2 regions of the Clostridium sp. X genome follow, and region 1 is predicted to be linked to the other one. Evidence: a T-box and tRNA genes for the amino acid it is inferred to sense, from the RefSeq annotation. Region 1 holds a T-box; the other holds one or more tRNA genes.
What was found. A T-box is a leader RNA that pairs with one kind of tRNA and senses whether it is charged. The one in region 1 lies ahead of argS (arginine--tRNA ligase), so its partner is inferred to be a tRNA-Arg.
Positions count from the first base shown of each region.

Region 2: it has a tRNA-Arg gene. The T-box ahead of argS (arginine--tRNA ligase) is inferred to sense a tRNA for this amino acid. The anticodon was not compared.

Region 1 covers NZ_CM146912.1:2,097,133-2,109,581, reverse strand. Annotated here, with positions in the region: gene ACX0KU_RS10610 (CBS domain-containing protein) at 1-228, opposite strand, end outside; gene ACX0KU_RS10605 (ribonuclease H-like domain-containing protein) at 269-1,066, opposite strand; gene argS (arginine--tRNA ligase) at 1,181-2,872, opposite strand; T-box leader at 2,934-3,156, opposite strand; gene ACX0KU_RS10595 (thioredoxin domain-containing protein) at 3,228-5,288, opposite strand; gene ACX0KU_RS10590 (GGDEF domain-containing protein) at 5,476-6,579, opposite strand; gene ACX0KU_RS10585 (hypothetical protein) at 6,881-7,087, shown strand; gene ACX0KU_RS10580 (methyl-accepting chemotaxis protein) at 7,063-7,695, shown strand; gene ilvA (threonine ammonia-lyase) at 7,808-9,046, opposite strand; gene idi (isopentenyl-diphosphate Delta-isomerase) at 9,099-9,623, opposite strand; gene ACX0KU_RS10565 (DUF1657 domain-containing protein) at 9,846-10,052, opposite strand; gene spoVAE (stage V sporulation protein AE) at 10,118-10,471, opposite strand; gene spoVAD (stage V sporulation protein AD) at 10,489-11,490, opposite strand; gene spoVAC (stage V sporulation protein AC) at 11,491-11,970, opposite strand; gene ACX0KU_RS10545 (DUF421 domain-containing protein) at 11,983-12,449, opposite strand, start outside.
Region 2 covers NZ_CM146912.1:1,054,480-1,066,928, reverse strand. Annotated here, with positions in the region: rRNA gene ACX0KU_RS05525 (23S ribosomal RNA) at 1-519, opposite strand, end outside; rRNA gene ACX0KU_RS05520 (16S ribosomal RNA) at 819-2,327, opposite strand; gene ACX0KU_RS05515 (GNAT family N-acetyltransferase) at 2,762-3,700, opposite strand; gene ACX0KU_RS05510 (MFS transporter) at 3,704-4,876, opposite strand; gene ACX0KU_RS05505 (tRNA threonylcarbamoyladenosine dehydratase) at 4,947-5,657, opposite strand; gene ACX0KU_RS05500 (hypothetical protein) at 6,228-6,512, opposite strand; gene ACX0KU_RS05495 (hypothetical protein) at 6,538-6,723, opposite strand; gene ACX0KU_RS05490 (hypothetical protein) at 6,888-7,046, opposite strand; gene ACX0KU_RS05485 (NAD(+) diphosphatase) at 7,156-7,671, opposite strand; gene sfsA (DNA/RNA nuclease SfsA) at 7,771-8,463, opposite strand; tRNA gene ACX0KU_RS05475 (tRNA-Glu) at 8,682-8,756, opposite strand; tRNA gene ACX0KU_RS05470 (tRNA-Gln) at 8,825-8,899, opposite strand; tRNA gene ACX0KU_RS05465 (tRNA-Arg) at 8,906-8,982, opposite strand; tRNA gene ACX0KU_RS05460 (tRNA-Gly) at 8,988-9,061, opposite strand; tRNA gene ACX0KU_RS05455 (tRNA-Leu) at 9,086-9,169, opposite strand; tRNA gene ACX0KU_RS05450 (tRNA-Glu) at 9,187-9,261, opposite strand; rRNA gene rrf (5S ribosomal RNA) at 9,267-9,383, opposite strand; rRNA gene ACX0KU_RS05440 (23S ribosomal RNA) at 9,464-12,368, opposite strand.

The DNA.
Region 1 (12,449 bases):
AACGTTTTTTGTCATAATACTAGAAATAGGGTATGTATCATAGTGGCCCTCTTCAATTAGAAATCTATAGATATCCGCTTTTACTATAATTCCAACTAGCTTGCTATCCTTGTCCACAACCGATGCTCCGTTAATCTTATTTACTTCCATAACTTCAAGAGCCTTTTTTATATTATCCTCTGGACTTAATCTTATTATATTCTTCTGCATAATTTCACTAATTTTCATAGCTTTTCCCCCTAAAATTATTGACTTATATAGTTAAAAACTAATAGCTGTTATTTACTATATTATTAAATTCGTCTAAATCTATGTTTCCTTTAAGTATATTATCAATAATTCTTCCAGCAGCTTTCTTTGATACCTTTTTTATATTAAGTTCTAAGTTGATATTATTTTTCTTAATAAGAAATTTTAAATATTGTAACTGTTTTTCAGTAATAGCATTTGATCTTTGCACTTCATCATTGTTCTCTATGTCATTTACTAGTTCTAGTATTATAGGTAAGTTAAGTACATCTTCAAAATTATGTAGCATTATAGTATCTCTAATTGATGCAGTTTTTGTATTTAAAAACTCATTATATAGTTCTACACTTAATGCCCCATCAATTTTATCTTTTCTTTCTATCCCTAAATACTCTTCTACACTTTTTAAACTGCATCTTTCCAGTCCTATGTATGTTTGATAAGGTCTTATGATTCTATACAAATCTATATGTTTTTTAGAAGTTATAAAATCTACATTGTTCATTTCTGCTTTTTTTAAAATAAAAGGCTCATCAAAGGCTTTTCCATTATAGGAGCACCATTCATTAAAGTTTTTAATATCTTCTTTAAAATATAATAAAATATCCTTTTCTTCATCTGTATTTTCAGCAAAGTACTGTTTTATAAAAAAAGTATCCTTATTTAAAAACCATCCTCCTGAAATTAATATGAGCTTAGCTTTCTCTTTATCAAAACCAGTGGTTTCTATATCATAAAATATTATTTTGTCTAAATTATAATTATTGAATACTTCTTTTGATATATTCAGCTTTCTTCTGTACTTCTTTATAATCACGCTAAACTCACACACCTTTAATTTATGTATTAGGTACTAGGATTCAAGAGGATTTTCTATCCACTAGTCCCTAATACCTAAAATATAATTACCAACTATCTATTGTTAATTATATTACATCTTCTCTACTACTTCTAATCCAATTAAATCCAATCCATTTTTTATAACTTGACAAGTCGCTTCAACCATTTTAAGTCTTGCATTCTTAACCGCTACTTCTTCTGTAGCCATTATGTTGTGTGCATTATAGAACTTATTAAATGCTTTAGCAACATCAATTATATATCTTGTAAGAATTGATGGCTCTAGCTTATCAATAGCATTTACAATAACATCATTAAGATTAGCAAGTGTTTTAACAAGTTCATACTCTTCAGTTGAAGTTAAGGCAGAGTAGTTAATCTCCCCTTCTATTTCTCCAGCACGTCTTAATATACTCTTTCCTCTTGCATAAGTGTATTGAACATAAGGACCTGTTTCCCCTTCAAAGTTCAACATCTCTTCCCAGTTAAATACTATGTCTTTTTCTCTTTTGTTTTTTAAGTAAGTAAATATGATTGCTCCTATACCTACTTTTTTAGCCACTTCTTCCTTATTTTCAAGTTCAGGATTTTTTTCATTTATTACTTCTATTGTTTTAGCTATGGATTCATTTAATAATTCTTCAAGGAAAATAACTTCTCCCTTTCTTGTAGATAACTTTCTATCTGCAAATTTAACAAGACCAAATCCAACATGTTCACAATCCTTAGCCCAGTCATATCCCATCTTTTCAATAGTCTTAAAGACTTGTTTAAAGTGTAATGCCTGTGGAGAGCCAACTACATATATACTCTTGTGGAAATCATAAGTTTTCTTTCTGTAAAAGGCTGCCGCAAGATCACGAGTTGCATAGATCGTAGCTCCATCTCCTTTTAATATAATACATGGAGGCATATTTTCTTCTTCAAGCATTACAACCTTTGCTCCATTACTTTCAACTAACAAATTCTTATCTTCAAGTTCTTTAACTACAGTATCCATTTTATCGTTGTAAAAGCTCTCTCCTGCATAGGAATCAAAATTAACACCTAAAAGTTTATATACTATTTCAAATTCCTTTAAGCTTTGATTCTTAAACTTTTCCCAAAGAGCTACTTCTTCTTTGCTTCCATCTTCTAATTTTTTAAAGTACATTCTTCCTTCATCTTCAAGAGATGGATCTTTTTCTGCTTCATCATGAAACTTTACATATATTCTTAAAAGCTCTTTTATTGGCTCTTTTTCTAATGCATCTTCATCAGCCCATCTTTTATATGCTGATATTAGCTTACCAAATTGTGTTCCCCAATCCCCAAGATGGTTTATTCCAACAGGATTATATCCTTGTGATTTAAACATTTTATACAATGAATTTCCTATTGATGTACTAAATAAATGTCCTACATGGAAAGGTTTAGCTATGTTAGGTGAGGAGAAGTCAATTGTTACATTCTTTCCTGTTCCCATTTCTGAAGTACCATAATTTTTTCCTTCTTTTAATACTTTTTCTAATGTTGTATCTACAAAAGCCCCTTTATCCATAAAAAAGTTTAAATAAGGTCCTAATGCTTCAACTCTCTCAAAACCTTCATTATTTATTTTTTCTTTTAGATCTGCTGAAATCATATTTGGAGCTTTTTTTAATGTTTTAGCTAATTGAAAACATGGAAATGCATAGTCTCCCATTTCAGGCTTTGGTGGTATCTCAATTAATTTTTCTATTACCTCAATTTCTAATTCTAAATGTTCTTTAATTCTTTCAGCAACTATATTTCTATAATCCATCTTTTACTTTCCTCCATTTTCTTAAGTTTGAAAAAAACAAAAAAAACCGTCTCTATTTAAAAACAGAGACGGATATATCCGCGGTACCACTCTAGTTGACTTAAAATAAGCCCACTCAAAACTTTAACGCAGTTAACGGCAAACCTCATAATATTTAATCTATATAAATAAAACTTAGCAGCTTCTCCAAGATTCTTTTCTCCAATTAAAATACTACAGGACTTCCACCCTCTCCTGCTCGCTTTTAGTTTCTAAATGGATACTCTTCTCTTCAATGAAATTATTATACTACATTATTTACAAAATATTATATTATTATAATTTTGTCCTTGTCAAGTAAATATATACATTTTGATTAGTATATTTTTAAATATTTAAGAGCTTCTTCTAGGTTTACCATAGGTTTTTGACAAGCAAAATTTTCACAAATATACACAGCATTTTTTCCATCTACTAATCCTTTGTCAGTAACATGTGGCATAATTGCTCTCAGTTCTTCGCTATTATCATTTAATAATACTGTAGTGAACGGAGAGTATTCTTTATTAATTTTTCTCAAAAATTTTACTACTTCCTTATCCTTCTTATCTCCTGCTATGAGAATTTCTTTGCTTGCTACATTATCAACTAACACCGACATCATAAAGTAAGCATGACCTCTCAGTGCCTCTTTAGCTCGGTTTCCAAAAATCTTAAACATTTCTCTACTTCTCTCTTCTAAATCTATATTACCTGTAAGCTTTCCTAACCTTAGCATATTAAGTGCAGCTACAGAGTTTGCTGAAGGAGTAGCTCCATCATATATTTCTTTTGGTCTCCAAATAAGCTCTTCACTATCTTCTCCATATAGAAAGAAGCCACCTTCATCTTTATCCCAAAAATACTTATACATATCCCCATTGAGTTTAAGGGCTTTTTTTAAGTACTCTGTCTTGAAGCTAGATTCATATAGTTCGATAAGCCCCCATATTAAAAAGGCATAATCCTCAGAATAGCCTTCATATGCAGCCTCTCCCTCTCTATACCTAGCAAGTAATCTACCTTTTTCATTAACTAGATTATCATATATAAACTTAACTGCTTCTTCAGCTTCTTCTATATACATAGAATCATCAAAAACCTTACCTGCATAAGCTAAGGCTGCTATCATAAGTCCATTCCAAGCTGTAAGTATTTTATCATCCTTATGAGGGTGAATTCTTTTCTCCCTGTGAATGTATAATATTTTATTTATATCTTCTAAAGTTTCTTTAAGTTCCCTATTATCTTCAATCTCCTCAACCTTAGTACTTATAAGATTAGGTATATTTTTTCCTTCAAAATTACCTTTTTGAGTTATACCATAGTATTTGCTGTACAGCTCTCCCTTTTCTTTACCTACTAGATCTATAATCTCCTCATAAGACCATGCATAAAATTTTCCTTCTACACCTTCTGAATCTGCATCCTCTGCTGAGTAGAAGCCTCCATTCTCATTTTTCATATCTCTTAATACATAGGATATAGTTTTTTCTGATACTTCTCTGTATAACTCTTTTCCTGTAGCTGCATAACCCTCTGCATAAGCTAAGATTAAGAGAGCATTATCATAGAGCATTTTCTCAAAGTGAGGTACTAACCATTTTGTATCCGTTGAGTATCTTGCAAATCCAAAGCCAACATGATCAAAAATTCCTCCCTTATACATAGCATCAAGGGTTTTTGTAACCATATCTAAGGCTTTTTCAGAGTTACTATGTTTCCAATATCTTAATAAGAAATATAAATTATGTGGTGATGGAAACTTTGGAGCTATATTAAATCCACCATATTTAGATTCAAAGAAGCTTGAAAACTCACCAAAAGTTTGCTCTACTGCATCTATTCCTATGTCCGCTCTATCCCTTTTAAAATGATAGTTTTCTTTTATATCCGCAATTATCCCATTACTGCTGTCTATTATCTCATCTCTTCTATCTTTCCATGCTTCAGTTATATTATTAAGTATAGTTATTATGCCAGCTCTTCCGTATTTATCTTGAACAGGAATATATGTACCAGCAAAAAATGGCTTCTTATCTGGAGTCATAACTATTGTAAGGGGCCATCCTCCACTACCATTTATAGCCTGACATACATCCATATATACAGCATCAACATCTGGTCTTTCTTCTCTATCTACCTTTATAGCAATAAAACTATCATTTATTACTTTAGCCACTTCAACATTTTCAAATGATTCCCTCTCCATTACATGGCACCAATGGCAAGTTGAATATCCTATACTTAAAAATATAGGTTTGTGTTCTGCTTTTGCTTTATTAAAGGCTTCTTCTCCCCAAGGATACCAATCTACTGGATTATATGCATGTTGAAGTAGGTAAGGAGACTTTTCATCTATTAATCTATTAACTGTTTCATTCATAGTTTTACTCAATGCTATCCCTCTCTTTTCATAATGTTTTTTTTAGTGTTCCCCTAATATAAAAACATTATGAAGTGAAAAATAAAGGTTTACTTCATCTTTCACAGTGTTGAAACTTAAAAAATTCCCCTAAACTTTTAAGTCTAAAAAAATTCTAATTATTTTAAAACAAAAAATATCTTACCTATTCTAATCTAAACTACACTTCTGATTCTATACACTGATGATAGTCACATACCTTGTCTCGTCCAGTTTGCTTTGCTTTATATAAACCAATATCAGCCTTATTCATAATTTCTTCTAAACTATCCACTGTTTCAGGATATGTTGCACTGCCAATTGATACTGTTATGTTAATAAATCTATTATCTCCAATAGAAAAATTATGCTCTTTTACACTAGTCCTTATTCTTGTAGCTATTTCAAAAGAACGTTCATCAGGACAATCTAAAAGCAATACGCAAAACTCTTCACCGCCTACACGTCCTACAAGATCAAATGCTCTACAACTCTTCTTTAAAATATCTGCTAGCTCCTTTAAAACTAAATCTCCAACAGGATGTCCATAAGTATCATTAACTTTTTTAAAATGATCTATATCTATCATTAAACAAGATAACTTTTCATTATTTTCAATTACTCTTTCAAAAGTCATATTAAGTAATTTATCAAATTGTCTTGTATTATTTAGTCCAGTAAGAAAATCCTTTGTTGAATCTGTTTCGTACATTCTATATAATTCATTAGAATATTTAGCATATTTTAATAAAAAATATGCTAATACAGCTGAAGATATAATAACTATAGAAAATTCTAATATTATTAAGTAATTATTCTCTACATCATTTAATAGATAAAAAAATGTTGTATCTAATATCAAAACTACAACAGCTAACTTTGTGAACCAATTTTTTAAAGGTGTCTTAATCTTTTTATTAATTATGCTAAAAAATGTTATGTATAAACATATATGAACTAAAGCGAAAATTGATGATTCATTTATACCATAGTAACTTATACGATATATACCAATAATTATTCCTGTTACTAGTGTACTTAAAAATCCACCAATACTACTAATCATCATAATTGATAGTGAACGAAGATCAAGTAATGTATTAGTTCCAATCACTTGGATAGCATATATCATCATTAAAATTCCTAATATTCCCCCACCAATTCCTAATAGAATCTTTAATAAAATCTTATTTTTTAAACTTTCAGGTATCTCTCTTGATATATGTCCTCCGACAAAAGTAAATGAAATGAGTAAAAGTGTATTTATAAATAACTCATTTAACATAAAATTCCCCCTTTATCTTCATAGTTTTACAATATTATATGATATTGTTTAAATTTTTTCTATGAATTTTATACTAGCTTAATAAAGTTTAGTCAAATCTACTGTTATAGTACAGTGAACTTAAATCGGCAATAATTCCATATATTATAATACAATGCTTATTTTAGTATAATATAATTAGTTTATAAACATTGTGATTCTAAAAGTTGAAAGCTCTACATTATTTTATAAACTATTTGATAATCTAACTACATATTAAATGTATTTGTCAAGGGGGCATGTTAAAATAGAATAATTTGTAATGCAAAACAAACTGCAACAATCTTTTAATGAGTTAATTCCCTATATGCAAGTCTTTTTTGATGATGAAATAGCTTTTACTCTTTCTACAAAATCACATTTTATAAAGGTTGTAAATAGTAAAAACATAAATATGAATGCACTTCCTGGTGATGTTTTAAGACCTGGTGGCGCAGCTTACGAATGTATAAAAGCAAAAAAACAGTAACACTAATAGTTCCAAAGGAAGTTTTCGGTGTAGAAATAAAAGCCATTGGAATACCCGTTAAGGAGAAAAATGGTTCAATTGTAGGAAGTATCGTCTTAGTAAAGAGCTTAGCTAGACATCATGAAATATTAAATTTATCTAAGATCTTATCTGAATCCTTGGTAGAAATATCTCAGAGTTCAAGTAGAGTTTCAGAAGGTATAGAAGTCGTAGTAGAATCTAATGACAAGATTTTATCAGAAGTTACTGAAGCTGAAAATGCTACAAAAGATACCGATGATGTACTTCGTTTTGTGAAAAATGTGGCGTATCAAACAAATTTACTTGGACTCAATGCAGCTATCGAAGCTTCAAGAGCTGGAGAATGTGGAAAAGGTTTCTCTGTCGTTGCTAGTAAAATTAGAAAACTATCTAGTTCTAGTAGTAATTCAATAAATGAAATAAATAGCACTTTGACTAAAATTAAAACTTCAGCAAATAAAATATCTGATAGTATTACATCTTCTACAGATGCCTTTAAAGGACAACTCTCCTCACTTCAACAAATAAATGCTACATTACAAGAGTTGAACTCCATAGCATATACATTAAAGAAGCTTGCTGAATAACTAGTAATAAATTTCATATTATAATATAAACTAGGATAACTTTAAAACAGTTATCCTCCTTTTATACATTTCTATTATTTTATTATATACAATACTATACCAAAATACTTTCTTAGCGTATTTTATCTATATTATATCCTTTTTCATTTAAGGCTTTAATTATTTCTCCTATGTGTTCTGGTCCATTAGTTTCAACTGTTACTTCAAGTACAACATGCTTTAATCTATCAATAGCTTTAAATTGATTATGGTCTAATTTTATTACATTAGCACCTTTATCTGATAAGATTTTTGCTATTTCTAGTAGTTGTCCCGGTGTATCTTTAAGATTAACAGAAAACCATAATACTCTTCCTCTTGAAACAAGTCCATGAGTTAAAAGTGATGACATTGTTACTACGTCTATATTTCCACCACTTATTAAAGATACAACCTTTTTACCTTTAAACTTTAATTTTCCTAATGCAGCTAAGGACATAGCTCCTGTTGTTTCTGCTACAAGCTTGTGTTTCTCTAGAAGAACATATACAGCATCCATAATATCATGATCGCTAACTGTAACAATTTTATTTACATACTTTCTTATTACCTGAAAAGTTATTTCACCTGGTTTTTTTACTGCTGCACCATCTGCAATAGTATCAATAACCTCTGCGCAAATTAAAGTATCACTATCAAAAGAGCATTTCATTGGATTTGCACCTTCTGATTGAACTCCAATTATTTTTATATTAGGATTAATCGACTTAGCCGTTACTGCTATTCCACTTATTAATCCACCACCACCAATTGGCACTAATATAGCATCTACATCTTTTAATTCTTCTATAATTTCAAGTGCTATGGTTCCCTGTCCTGCCATTACATCTACATCATCAAAAGGATGTATGAAAGTATATCCATGTTCTTTTTCTAATCTCTTAGCTTCGTCATAAGCCTCATCATATACTTTTCCTTTAAGGATTACATTTGCCCCATAGTTTCTAGTTGCTTGCACCTTTATGAGTGGTGTGGTTTCTGGCATAACAATTGTTGCATTAATTCCAAGTCTACTAGCTGCATAAGCAACTCCCTGGGCATGATTTCCTGCGGAAGATGCAATTAATCCTTTTGCTCTTTTATCATCAGTTAATTTACTAACTTTATTTACTGCTCCTCTTAGCTTAAATGCTCCTGTTATTTGTAGGTTTTCTGGCTTTATGTATACTTCATTTCCGCTTTCTCTGCTATATTCTGGACTATATATTAATTTAGTATTTACACATATATCCTTTATCCTTTCTCTAGCATCTAATACATCCTTTATAGTTAAATATTCTGCTTGCCCTTCTAATGTTAAATCCTTTTTCATGCTATTGGTCTCCTCTCTCCCTGCTCCTCTAAGATATTATTTTATTAAACTTCTATTTTAAATGCTTATACAAATCAATTTCAATTTTATTAAATAAGTGCTTAAACCAATAAGTATATAGCTGAGGGTTATCTTTAATATCAGCTTTTAGTTCATTAATATCAATCCATTTAAAATCTTCTACTTCATCTTTATTTACGACTATTTCTCCATCATATTTCCCAATAAATACATGGTCATATTCATTTTCAAAAAGACCATTGTCAAATTCTACTTTATATATAAAACTAAATACCTCTTTCAGCTCACATGAAAAACCCATCTCTTCCTTAAGTCTTCTATGAATTGCATCTTCTAGATTTTCACCATATCTTGGATGGCTACAACAAGTATTAGTCCACAATCCTGGTGAATGATATTTTCCTAAGCTCCTTCTTTGCAATAATAACTGATTATTAGAATTAAATATAAGTATAGAAAAAGCTCTATGTAGTACTCCTTTTTCATGTGCTTCCATTTTTTCGATATAACCTGTTTCTTTATCTAAATTATCAACAGATATTATGTATTCTGCCATATAACCTCCACCTTCTAATTATCTACTTAGACTTAAAGTAAATAAAATTCATCTCATCCATTTATTCTATCACATTTAGAAGGTTTATTATTAAATCCTTATTATTTTTAAAAAAAAGAGTAGATGGACTAACCTCATCCTATCTACTCATAAGCTTAAATTTTATATGATTAATAAACTAAAACAAAATTTAATAATGTAATTTATTATTTCTAAAATCTTCTATTGATTCTTATATTGTGGTTCTTGCTCTTCAATATATTTTTGTCTGCCTTCTAAAACTTTTAATGAATCTTCAAAGGTTTGCGCTAATTGTTGAAAGTCTTTCTTAGCTGCTTTATCCTCTGTTTGTAATGCAAATGTCTTCATTGTTGCTGCTGCTGATTGAACTCCCGCTATAGCTTGTTGCATTTGTGTTCCTACTGTCATTATCTCACCTCCCTTCACTCTTTATCCGATTACTTGAAATCAAGAACTCTGTTTATAAATATACACTAGCCTTTAGGTTTAAATATTAATGACGCTAAAAATGCAAATATTATCGCAGCAGATATTCCTGAGCTTGTAACCTCAAATATACCTGTCAGTACTCCAATTGCACCTGTTGTTTCAGCTTCCATTAATGCTCCTTTAACTAAGGCATTGCCGAAACTACTTATTGGTACTGACGCACCTGCACCTGCGAACTTTACCAATGGGTCATATAGTCCAAGTCCTCCTAATATAGCTCCTGTTACAACTAATGTACTCATTGTGTGCGCAGGTGTAAGTCTAAATACATCCATCATTATCTGTCCAATAACGCATATAAGACCACCAATTATAAATGCCCAAATAAAAATTGACAATTTTAAAACACCTCGCTTTACATCTCTATAGATACAGCATGTGCAATAGAAGGTATACTTTCTTTTTGTTGATAAGATAATGGAGATAGTAATGCTCCTGTTGCTATAACTAATATTCTTTTTAATTCACCTTTTTTCATTCGATTAAGCAGATGTCCATATGCAACAGTTGCAGTACATCCACATCCACTACCACCAGCTATAACTGGCTGATCTTCCTTATAAATCAATAATCCACAATCAGTAAATATCTCTCTTGAAATTTTAAGTCCGTGCTTATCTAGTAAGTCACCAGCAATTCTATGACCAACTCTTCCTAAATCTCCTGTTGCAATTAAATCATAATAAGAAGGATCTATGTTCAAATCTCTAAAGTGTGCTTCAATAGTATCTACCGCTGCCGGAGCCATAGCTGCCCCCATATTAAACGGATCTGAAAGTCCCATATCAATTACTTTACCAATTGTTGCAGCAATTACTCTCGGACCCTCACCTTCATGAGCTACAAGACCTGCTCCAGCTCCTGTTACTGTCCACTGGGCTGTAGGAGGTTTTTGACCTCCATACTCTGTAGGGTATCTAAATTGTTTTTCTACTGATATATTATGGCTTGATGCACCTGTTATTACATATTTGGCAGCTTTACTATCAACCAGTAAAGAGGCCATTGCAAGACCTTCCATTGCACTTGAGCAAGCACCAAAAACTCCCAAAAAAGGTATTCCTAGTGTGCGCGCTGTAAAACTACTTGATATAATCTGATTCATTAAGTCTCCACTTATAAAAAATTGAACATCTTCCTTTTTCATCTTTCCTTTATTTATTGCAGTTTCACAGGCTTGCTCTAATAACTTTCTTTCTGCTTTTTCAAAGCTATCTTGTCCTAGCCATACATCTTGATGAAGAAAATCAAAATCCTCTGCTACTGCTCCCTTTGCTTCAAAAGGACCTCCAATAGCAGCTGATGCTATTATTACTGGTTTTGACTCAAAAACCCATGTTTGATGACCTTTCAGCATTTACATCCCACCTAACCAATTAATAGTTATTTTTATAGTTGCCACGACAAAAGCCGAAAAAACTCCATAAACAATTACTGAACCTGCAAGTTTAAACATATTTCCTCCAACACCAAGAACATATCCTTCAGTTCTATGTTCTATTGCTGCAGAAGACATACTATTTGCAAAACCTGTAATTGGAACTGCGGTACCTGCTCCCGCCCATTGTGCAATGTGGTCGTATACTCCAAGTCCTGTTAGTAAAATAGCTATTATTATTAAAACAGCAGCTGTAGGATTACTTGCAGTTTTTTCAGTAAAGTTAAAATATTTTATGAAAGTCCACTGCAATATTTGACCTATAGTACATATAATCCCCCCAACTAAAAATGCTCTTAAGCAGTTTTTTACAACTGGACGCTTTGGCTCTCTATCTTTTGCAAAATCTTGATACTCCTGTTGAACAGGAGTTAACTTTTTCTTTTTCTTACTAGACATATTAATCACCTTCTAACGTAATAAGTATGGTTCCAATCTATCCATTGATTTCTTTATTTTATCAGTGTTCTCTGAATACATCTTTTTTGCTTCTAAATTATCCGTTTCTAATGCAAAGCTAAGTAAATCTGCATGTACTTTAGAAATACTAGCATATAACATTTCTTTAACTTGAGATGCTGCAACTTCTATTGAGTCATCAAATAAATCTACAAATAAATCTCCTGACGAGTCCACCTGTGCAATAAATACATTATCTAAAGATACTCCTAAATTTGATAATTGAACTTCTAACCATCCTCTATTTAATCCTCTATTTGATAGTGATTCATCAATTATATTACCATCTAATATTACAGTCTGAGGTTCTGAGGAAGGTTTAGTCTTTCTTTCAAGATCATGTGGAGTAATAGGTTGTTTATCTGATTTTAATAAAACATTTACTTCTCCCGTTGCTTCCATCACCGCAAATTCTACAT
Region 2 (12,449 bases), 1.0 Mb from region 1:
TTCTTTTCACCTTTCCCTCACGGTACTGCTTCACTATCGGTCACTAGGTAGTATTTAGCCTTGGGAGATGGTCCTCCCAGCTTCCCACAAGGTTTCACGTGTCTCGTGGTACTCTGGAGTAGATCTACTTCTCTCTTCTTTTTGCCTACAGGGTTATTACCTTCTACGACAGAACTTTCCAGTTCTCTTCGACTAAAAAGATTGAAGCGTTATGATCTATCCGCAACCCCAGAAACAAAGTTTCTGGTTTGGGCTCTTCCCCTTTCGCTCGCCGCTACTGAGGGAATCGATTTTTCTTTCTCTTCCTTCTGGTACTTAGATGTTTCAGTTCCCAGAGTGTACCTCTATATACCTATGAATTCAGTATATAGTACATGATGTTTATCATGTGGGTTTCCCCATTCGGAAATCTACGAATCACAGGCTGTGTGCGCCTACTCGTAGCTTATCGCAGCTTATCGCGTCCTTCTTCGGCTCCTAGTGCCAGGGCATTCACCGTGCGCCCTTTCTAACTTGATCGTTAGATACATGACTTGTCAAAATCTTCGATTTTCGTAACAAGTCAGTACTCCTCAGCTTGGCTGAGTGAGTTTCAATATTACTAAAACTAATTACTTAGTTATAGTAGATTTCTTAATATTCACTGTGCAATTTTCAAAGAACAAAAGCAGACATCCAAATCTTCGATTTGTGATGGTCGCTTTGCCAAACACGTAGTGTTTAGCTTCCTAGAAAGACATTAGTCTTTCAAAATTAAACAGAATTAAGGATAAATTATTTCCAGTCTATGAAAGCTGTGAGCTTTCATTTCTCCCTAGAAAGGAGGTGATCCAGCCGCAGGTTCTCCTACGGCTACCTTGTTACGACTTCACCCCAATCACCAATCCCACCTTCGACTGCTGGCTCCTTGCGGTTACCTCACAGGCTTCGGGTGTTACCGGCTCTCATGGTGTGACGGGCGGTGTGTACAAGACCCGGGAACGTATTCACCGCGACATTCTGATTCGCGATTACTAGCAACTCCAACTTCATGTAGGCGAGTTTCAGCCTACAATCCGAACTGGGACCGGTTTTTTAGTTTGGCTCCCCCTCACGGGTTTGCTTCTCGTTGTACCGGCCATTGTAGCACGTGTGTAGCCCTAGACATAAGGGGCATGATGATTTGACGTCATCCCCACCTTCCTCCTGGTTAACCCAGGCAGTCTCGCTAGAGTGCTCAACTTAATGGTAGCAACTAACGATAAGGGTTGCGCTCGTTGCGGGACTTAACCCAACATCTCACGACACGAGCTGACGACAACCATGCACCACCTGTCTTCCTGCCCCGAAGGGCTTCCTCTGTTACGAGTAATTCAGGAGATGTCAAGTCTAGGTAAGGTTCTTCGCGTTGCTTCGAATTAAACCACATGCTCCGCTGCTTGTGCGGGTCCCCGTCAATTCCTTTGAGTTTTAATCTTGCGACCGTACTCCCCAGGCGGAATACTTATTGCGTTTGCTGCGGCACCGAGGGTGGTACCCCCCGACACCTAGTATTCATCGTTTACGGCGTGGACTACCAGGGTATCTAATCCTGTTTGCTCCCCACGCTTTCGTATCTCAGCGTCAGTTACGGTCCAGAAAGTCGCCTTCGCCACTGGTGTTCTTCCTAATCTCTACGCATTTCACCGCTACACTAGGAATTCCACTTTCCTCTCCCGCACTCTAGATACCCAGTTTCAAATGCAGCGCCCAGGTTAAGCCCGGGAATTTCACATCTGACTTAAATATCCGCCTACATACTCTTTACGCCCAGTAAATCCGGACAACGCTTGCCACCTACGTATTACCGCGGCTGCTGGCACGTAGTTAGCCGTGGCTTCCTCCTTGGGTACCGTCATTATCGTCCCCAAAGACAGAGCTTTACAATCCGAAGACCTTCATCACTCACGCGGCGTTGCTGCGTCAGGGTTTCCCCCATTGCGCAATATTCCCCACTGCTGCCTCCCGTAGGAGTCTGGACCGTGTCTCAGTTCCAATGTGGCCGATCACCCTCTCAGGTCGGCTACGCATCGTCGCCTTGGTGAGCCGTTACCTCACCAACTAGCTAATGCGCCGCGGGTCCATCTCAAAGCGGATTGCTCCTTTGATTATCTTCTCATGCGAGAAGATAATGTTATGCGGTATTAATCTCCCTTTCGGGAGGCTATCCCCCTCTTTGAGGCAGGTTACCCACGTGTTACTCACCCGTCCGCCGCTAATCCGTTCCCGAAGGAACTTCATCGCTCGACTTGCATGTGTTAGGCACGCCGCCAGCGTTCGTCCTGAGCCAGGATCAAACTCTCAATTTAAAAGTTTAATCTGTTACTCATTACTTAAAGTTATTGACTGGCATTTTGTTTACCTTAATTCTGTTTAATTTTCAAAGACCAAGTTTTCTTCGCCATCTCTCGACAGCTTATTCATTGTATCAACTTTAGGTTGTTTTGTCAACAACTTTTTTTAAGTTGATATCATCTTTCTTAAGAGCTTTTTCCTCTCTAATCACAATTTTATTAAGTTACTGTTTAGCAACTATTTACTGATGATTAGCTGTTGTTTTTTCTACTCTCTCGAAGCGACAAGGAATATCTTATCAAAATAAAATATATTATATTATACTGTTATACAATATTAAATCAAATTATATCACATTTAGTCGAAATATCTCTTAAATCCTGTTTTTATCATATATTGACACTCCTGGACAAGTATACATAAAAAATAGCAGTATATACTACTGCTATTAGTCATTTACTCTATAAAAGAGTTTATGATCTTTCCACTTACCGTTTATAAATAGATATTTTTCACTAATTCCAATCTCTTTAAATCCACATCCACTTAATACTCGCTGAGATCTTTCATTATCTACTAAAGTGCTAGCTTCTATTCTGTGTAGTTCCAGATCTTCAAAAGCATAATCTAAAACAAGATTTAATGCCTCTCTCATATACCCTTTGCCTTGCTCCTCTTCTTCTATAGAATATCCTACAAAAGCATTTTGAAGCACTCCTCTTACTATGTTGCTTAATCGTATCTTTCCTATTAATTTTTTATCTTTATATATTCCGAATCCTACACCCGTTCCGTTAAGAAATTGCTTATAATTTTCTGTTAAATCATGCACTTGCCCATTCATAGTAAAGAAGGCTTTATCACGTATAGGCTCAAAAGGCTCTAAATATTCTTTATTCTTTATATAATATTCAAGAAATGCTTCTGCATCATCTGGAGTTGATATCTTTAGCTCTATGTTTTCTCCTTCTAATCTTAAAACATTAATACTATTGCGATTTTTTAATACATCTTCATCTATACCAAATATGAACTCATTTTTTCTTACGTTATTAGATACAAGACTTCCCCAAAGCATTCCTTCTAAAACAAATCCTAATTCTATAAAAGGACCTGCTATTATATCCTCATCTGTTATAATGTTTAACTTATAGAGCTTCTGATTTCTAAATAAGGATCTTATTATTAATTCTAATGCTTTTTTAAGTATTGCCTCATGTACCTTATCATTCTTGTAGAACTTTATTCTAAAACAACAGTATTTACTTTCATGATTTAATTCTAATATAAAAATTCTTCCTAAAGTGATTCCCACCGCATCTTGAATTATGTACTCTTTTTCTTTTATTGATAATATTTTTATACTTTCTTTTTCTTCATTGATCATATATTAATCTCCTGTCTTCTTACTTGTATGCTTTGTATTTATGTATATAATGTAAATACATATAGCACTTAATCCTAAGCTTATTGAAATTGTATAGTATGCTTTATATACTCCAATGGAATCATTTAATATGCCAATTATAACATTTATTAACAGAGATATAAATGAAGCTGATGTTATTATTATACCTGTTATATATGAAGTATTACTTCTAAATACTTTACTTATAGTAAGTACTATGGTTGGAAAGGCAATTGCAAAAAATAATCCCGAAATTGAGATTATTACAACACCGCTTTCTCCTAATATTAAACCTAATGTATGGAGAATACATGCTGTAATTACAGAAAATAAAACACTCTTTAAATATCCTACCTTTTCTACTATAAAACCACCAAACAATCTTCCAGTAGTAAACATTCCAAAGAATGATGCTGCATATATAGAACTTTTATTCTCGTTATATTTATAGCTACTATTCAAATAATTTATTAGCCAATTACCTGTATTCAGTTCTGCAGCTACATAAAATCCTAGTGCCATCATATATAGATATATAAGTTTATTTGTAAATATCTCCTTATAATTTATTTTTCTATCTTCTTTAAATAAATGAGATTTAGGAACTCTAACAAATACAAACCCTACTAACATAAGAAACGATATGATAGCTATTATAAGATATATTTCTCTCCATGTCACACCATTATAAAGTAGCATTCCTGCAAACCTTTGGGTAAATGTTGCTCCTACCCCATAGGAGAAGTGAGTAAGATTCATTAGTATAGCTTCAAACCCAATAGCTAGTAGGGGTATTATTGTATTAGTGGCTATACCTATAAACGACTGTCCCATGTTTAATAGAAATAATTCTATTAAATACATAGCAAAATTATTTGAAAAATATAATCCTGTTGATGCAACCGTTACTAGAATAAACCCAAGTATAAAAACCTTCTTTTGACCTATCTTTTCACAAAGTATTCCACCTATAAATGTAAATATCATATACCCTAAGGAACTTATTATTAGAGTAGTGGCTATTCCTCTATTATTTATTAAAAATTCTTGTTTTATAATTGGTACAAAAGGTCCTTTTACATTATCACACATTGCTGATAAAAACATTACAAAGAAAATATATATTATCAACATAGTCCTACTTCTTTTACTCACCTTGTTATCACTTCCATATTTAAAGAATAATTAACTATACCTTACTATTGTCTTATACTAATTATTTTAATTAACTCTTTATTATATCTCTAATTACTTCTCCCCCAATTATTAGGCCAGCTACCGATGGTACGAAGGCTACACTTCCTGGAGCTATCTTTCTCATAGTAGCTTCTTCTGGACTTATCATTGGCTTCATTGGTTGTTCTTCTGAATACACAACTTTTAACTTTTTCACATTCCTTTTTCTAAGCTCATGTCGCATAACCTTTGCTAATGGACAAATATTTGTCTTAAATACATCTGAAACCTTTAGCTTTGTAGGATCTAACTTATTTCCTGTTCCCATACTACTTATAAGCTTTATGTCGTTTTCCACGCACCAAACCGCTACTGATATTTTAGAAGATATTGTATCTATAGCATCTATTACATAATCTGTATCTTTTTCTATAATGTCATTTATATTATCTTCATTTATAAATACTCTATGGGTTTTAACCTGGCAGCTAGGGTTTATGTCTAATATTCTTTCCTTCATAACTTCAACTTTTTCTCTTCCTATTGTCTTATTAGTAGCTATTATCTGTCTATTTAAATTAGTAATATCAACTACATCCTTATCTACTAATACTATAGTTCCTACTCCACTACGTGCAATGGCCTCAGTAGCAAATCCTCCTACTCCTCCAACTCCCAATATTACTACTTTGCTACTTTTTATCTTTTCAACATTTTCTGTACCTATTATTCTTTCAGTCCTAGTTAAGAAATGATTCATATATTAATCTCCTCATTATTTTATTCAATTAATTAAAATTAACATCTATATTATTATACCAAAATAATGAAGATACATAATTGTAATAAAAAATTATTATTAATACTTATTTATAAAATATAAAAGCTGCGAGAATAATCTCACAGCCTAAAACTTGTTACTATTGTTACATGGTAACTTAAAACTAAAAAAACTTTTATAATATATAAAACAGAATTAAAGGAGTTATAAATCTAGTTAATAAGCTCTACCTTTTCCCTATATTCTTTTTTCGTAGGAGACTTATATAAGACTTATACAATTACTAACTTTTCCATAACCATATTTCCAAAACCGCATCTCTAAGATTATGTTTATAAGAAAATAACTTTTTCCTTTAAACTCTGTTTTAAAGCAACATAAAATAGACCTACATAAAATTAATAACTGTATTACTATATATATATTCAATAATTATAATATAATACCAAAAATATAAGAACAAAGATAATAAAATATATCTTTGTTCTTATACGCTATAATTATGATCTTCATTAATACTATTTAATTAAAAAGTATTAATTAGTTTTTTTATTTACTATCATCTATCCCAGCTAATACCTTATCATATAAATTTACTACACATTTATTGTTTTGGAAATTGTGACAACTGTTACAACTAACTGTACAAGAATTAGTAAATGTACCACTAACTAATGGCTCATACCCAGGGCAATTCATTGCTACTGCCATATTCATCTCATTACTTGGACTAGGACATTTATTTATAGTATCTTTTATAGTTGAGTTTTCTAAAGCTGTTCCGTTTATTGTATCGTTAGCACGACTTAAACTCGTTAGGTCTTTTCTTGTCATATATTATTTCCTCCTTAATACTAATTTAGTTCCTTTTTATTATTCCCATGATATCATCAAATAATTCCTTGGTACATTTTCCTTTCATGTAATTCTGGCAACTATCACAACTTCCTGAGAAATTGCTCATACTAAGTAAACTTATCAAATATTTAGACTCATATTCAGTACAATTTTGTGCAACAACCATCTTAAGTTCATTAGAAATCATATAATACACCGACCTTATAATATTTTTCTAATATAGTTTTCTCAATTTTTCTAACATAATTCATTATTGTTTTATTTTGAAAAATAAAAATAGTGTAATCATTGAATGATTACACTATTCCTCATATTCATAACTATGTACGTTTACTAATATTGTAAATTTTACTAATATATAATAGATTCAGTCTCTCTACAGTACTTTGTAACAATACATTGTCCTAAGTTTCTAGGACAGTGTTTACATATACAGTCCTCAGCTTTTCCATCACATTCCTTATCTATAAACTCTATACATTTACTACAATTATCCTTAATATCTATCATAATTATTCCTCCATATAATGTTAATATTCTATATAAAAGCCACCTTAGCCTTAATAGACTCAAGGTGACTTCTCTTACTTAACTTTTAGTTTAACATTTAATGATACAATTATTTATATGCCGTTGGTCTAGAACACCCTATCTCATCTATAACTTTTCTAACTACCTTTTTGCCTACTTCATCTTCTTTCATTTCGTGAAGAGCATCTTCTATATTGCTCCAATCTACCCATTCAACTTCATCTGATTTGCAGATTTGTCCTTCTACATAATCGGCCATAAATGTTAGCATTAATAAATCTGCTCCTGGAACTATATCACTTCCTAGGTATTTTACATTATTTATTGTTATTCCTGTTTCCTCTTTAACTTCTCTTATAACTGTATCTTCTACCATTTCGCCATTAGTAACATACCCTGATACCAAAACCTTAGAATTTTTAAATATATAACTTTGTTTCATTAATAGTATTTGATTATCCTTAATTACGGCAACTACAACACATGGCTTAGGTAAGTTAAAGTACATAATATCATCTTCTGGACAGTAAGGAACTTCACCCTCATCCCAGCAACTTCTCATAATTAACTTTTTACCACATTTAGGACAAAATTTATATTTCATATTTCTTCCTCCTAAAATAACCCTATATTATTAATTATATCCCAAACATCTTTATTGGTACATAATTATTATTTTACCCAATTATTAATGAAATTTTCATTATAGAAATACTTTTATATTTTTATCCAATTCTATATAATTTTCACCTACATTACAGTCATAAGCTAAAATATCTACACCATTTTTACTAGCTAATCTTAGGGCATTTCCAAAATTTTTATCCATATCATCATATGGTGAAAACTTTTTTGCTCCTTTAAATTGTACTAAAAATAATACACCTGCACCTTTTCCTGATTCCTTGACTTTTATTAATTCCAAAAGATGCTTTTTCCCTCTATCTGTAGGTGCATCTGGAAACATACAGTGCCCATTTTCTTCAAATGTTACTCCTTTAACCTCAAGATAATATTCTTCACCATTTTTTTTTAAAAGCTTGAAATCAAATCTACTATCCCCGAAAGTTTTTTCTCTTAGTATTGTAGAATAATCTTCTAAAATATCTATCTTTTTATTTTTTAGAGCTTCTTGTACAACTGCATTAGGGACTTGTGAATCTATATTAATAAGATTATTATTTTTATATCCTGCTATTAAATCATATTTAGTTTTTCTATTAGGATTATTTCCTTCCCTTAATATTACAGTAGTTCCCGGCACTAATATTTCTTTACACCTACCTGTATTAGGTACATGCACTATATTTTCTATATTATCCACATTTACATGGGCTATAAATCTATTAGGCCTTCTAATAAACTCACCTTTTGTTATAATGCTATTATATATCATTAATTTCCTCCACTTATTCAACATAATCACAATTGTTATCAACATTATCCACAGATATATACACAGTTTTGTCTTTACTTGTGCATAACATTAATATTTTTATAAATTATCTCTAAATTAAATATTAAATATTAATCCACAACTGTTGATTAATATTTAATAATTTAATCAATATTTTATTAAATAAAAAAACGCTTCAATAAAATATTGAAACGTTTTGGCAGCTCCTAGGGGAATTGAACCCCTGACCCCGCCTTGAGAGGGCGATGTCTTAACCACTTGACCAAGGAGCCATATTTGTATACTCATTTTAAATTGCACAAAAGAGTTCTCTTAATAAAAGAACTCTTAATGCAAAACATGGCTGGGATGGCAGGATTTGAACCTACGCATGTAGCAGTCAAAGTGCTATGCCTTACCGCTTGGCGACATCCCAATATCATGGTGCGTCTTAAGAGATTCGAACTCCTGGCCCACGCCTTAGAAGGGCGTTGCTCTATCCAGCTGAGCTAAAGACGCAAAAATGGAGCGGGTAAAGGGAATCGAACCCTTGTGTTCAGCTTGGAAGGCTGACGTTCTACCATTGAACCATACCCGCATATTATTATAAAATTTTTAAAATTGGTGCAGGTGAAGGGAGTCGAACCCCCACGCCAAAGGCGCTAGATCCTAAGTCTAGTGCGTCTGCCAATTCCGCCACACCTGCACATTTTAAGTTGTTAATGGTGACTCCTAGGGGAATCGAACCCCTGTTACCACCGTGAAAGGGTGGTGTCTTGACCGCTTGACCAAGGAGCCACATGACCTGGCGATGTCCTACTCTTCCACACCGTCTCCAGTGCAGTACCATCGGCGCTGTGAAGCTTAACCATCGTGTTCGGGATGGGTACGGGTGTATCCTTCACGCCATAATCACCAGATGACCTAACATCCAAATTAATTGAATGAGTGTCATTGAAAGAATTTTGTTCTCTCAAAATTGCACAGTGAATTTAATATTTAGATCAAGTCCTCGATCTATTAGTATTAGTCAGCTGAGTACATTACTGCACTTACACCCCTAACCTATCAACCTGGTAGTCTTCCAGGGATCTTACTAGCTTACGCTATGGGAAATCTAATCTTGAGGTGGGCTTCACGCTTAGATGCTTTCAGCGTTTATCCCTTCCCGACATAGCTACCCAGCTGTGCTTCTGGCGAAACAACTGGTGCACCAGAGGTCAGTCCATCCCGGTCCTCTCGTACTAAGGACAGCTCCTCTCAAATTTCCTACGCCCACGGCGGATAGGGACCGAACTGTCTCACGACGTTCTGAACCCAGCTCGCGTGCCGCTTTAATGGGCGAACAGCCCAACCCTTGGGACCGACTACAGCCCCAGGATGCGACGAGCCGACATCGAGGTGCCAAACCTCCCCGTCGATGTGGACTCTTGGGGGAGATCAGCCTGTTATCCCCGAGGTAGCTTTTATCCGTTGAGCGATGGCCCTTCCATACAGAACCACCGGATCACTAAGTCCGACTTTCGTCCCTGCTCCACCTGTATGTGTCGCAGTCAGGCTCCCTTCTGCCTTTACACTCTACGCGCGATTTCCGACCGCGCTGAGGGAACCTTTGAGCGCCTCCGTTACCTTTTAGGAGGCGACCGCCCCAGTCAAACTGCCCACCTAGCAATGTCCTGTGACCAGATTCATGGCCGCCAGTTAGAATTCCAGTACTGTCAGGGTGGTATCCCAAGGACGACTCCACGAAAGCTGACGCTCTCGCTTCTTAGTCTCCCACCTATCCTGTACAGACAATACCGAAATGCAATGCTAAGCTACAGTAAAGCTCTACGGGGTCTTTCCGTCCAACCGCGGGTAGCAAGCATCTTCACTTGCACTTCAATTTCACCGGATTTGCTGCCGAGACAGTGCCCAAATCATTACGCCATTCGTGCGGGTCGGAACTTACCCGACAAGGAATTTCGCTACCTTAGGACCGTTATAGTTACGGCCGCCGTTTACTGGGGCTTAAGTTCATACCTTCGCTTGCGCTAAGCATTCCCCTTAACCTTCCAGCACCGGGCAGGCGTCAGCCCCTATACATCAGCTTACGCTTTAGCAGAGACCTGTGTTTTTGATAAACAGTTGCTTGGGCCTGTTCACTGCGGCCTCCTCTCGGAGGCACCCCTTCTCCCGAAGTTACGGGGTTAATTTGCCGAGTTCCTTAGCAGCAATTCTTCCGACGGCCTTAGGATTCTCTCCTCATCTACCTGTGTCGGTTTGCGGTACGGGCACCAATTTGCTCCATAGAGACTTTTCTTGGCAGCGTGGAATCAGATACTTCGCCCATAGGGCTCCCCATCACACCTCAGACTTAAATTGAGCGGATTTGCCTACTCAACATCCTAAGTGCTTAGACGCACATCCAATAGTGCGCACATCCTATCCTCCTGCGTCATCCCATTTGTCAAACGCATTTTGGTGGTACTGGAATATCAACCAGTTGTCCATCACCTACGCCTTTCGGCCTCGGCTTAGGTCCCGACTAACCCTGGGAGGACGAGCCTTCCCCAGGAAACCTTAGATATTCGGCCAACAGGATTCTCACCTGTTTCTCGCTACTTATGCCAGCATTCTCACTTCTGCACTGTCCACCACTCCTTACGATATGGCTTCTACCTGTGCAGAAAGCTCCTCTACCACGTGTACGTAGTACACATCCATAGCTTCGGTGGTAAGTTTTAGCCCCGTTACATCTTCGGCGCGGGATCTCTCGACTAGTGAGCTATTACGCACTCTTTAAATGAGTGGCTGCTTCTAAGCCAACATCCTAGTTGTCTTAGAAATCCCACATCCTTTCCCACTTAACTTACACTTTGGGACCTTAGCTGATGGTCTGGGCTGTTTCCCTTTTGACCACGGATCTTATCATTCGTAGTCTGACTGCCGGGGTACCAGTATGTGGCATTCGGAGTTTGATAGGGTTCAGTAACTGTTGTCAGCCCCTAGCCCATTCAGTGCTCTACCTCCACTACTTAATTACCCGACGCTAGCCCTAAAGCTATTTCGAGGAGAACCAGCTATCTCCGAGTTCGATTGGAATTTCTCCGCTATCCACAGCTCATCCCATGGTTTTTCAACACCAACGTGGTTCGGACCTCCACGGAATTTTACTTCCGCTTCATCCTGGCCATGGATAGATCACCCGGTTTCGGGTCTACGATATGCAACTAGTTGCCCTGTTCAGACTCGGTTTCCCTTCGGCTCCGCACCGTAGGTGCTTAACCTTGCTACATATCGTAACTCGCTGGCCCGTTCTACAAAAAGTACGCCGTCACACATTAACGTGCTCCGACCGATTGTAGGCACACGGTTTCAGGTTCTATTTCACTCCCCTTCCGGGGTTCTTTTCACCTTTCCCTCACGGTACTGCTTCACTATCGGTCACTAGGTAGTATTTAGCCTTGGGAGATGGTCCTCCCAGCTTCCCACAAGGTTTCACGTGTCTCGTGGTACTCTGGAGTAGATCTACTTCTCTCTTCTTTTTGCCTACAGGGTTATTACCTTCTACGACAGAACTTTCCAGTTCTCTTCGACTAAAAAGATTGAAGCGTTATGATCTATCCGCAACCCCAGAAACAAAGTTTCTGGTTTGGGCTCTTCCCCTTTCGCTCGCCGCTACTGAGGGAATCGATTTTTCTTTCTCTTCCTTCTGGTACTTAGATGTTTCAGTTCCCAGAGTGTACCTCTATATACCTATGAATTCAGTATATAGTACATGATGTTTATCATGTGGGTTTCCCCATTCGGAAATCTACGAATCACAGGCTGTGTGCGCCTACTCGTAGCTTATCGCAGCTTATCGCGTCCTTCTTCGGCTCCTAGTGCCAGGGCATTCACCGTGCGCCCTTTCTAACTTGATCGTTAGACGCTTGTAAACATAAATGTTATACAAGACTTCACTCCTCAGATATACTGAGTGAGATTTATTACTAAAACTAATT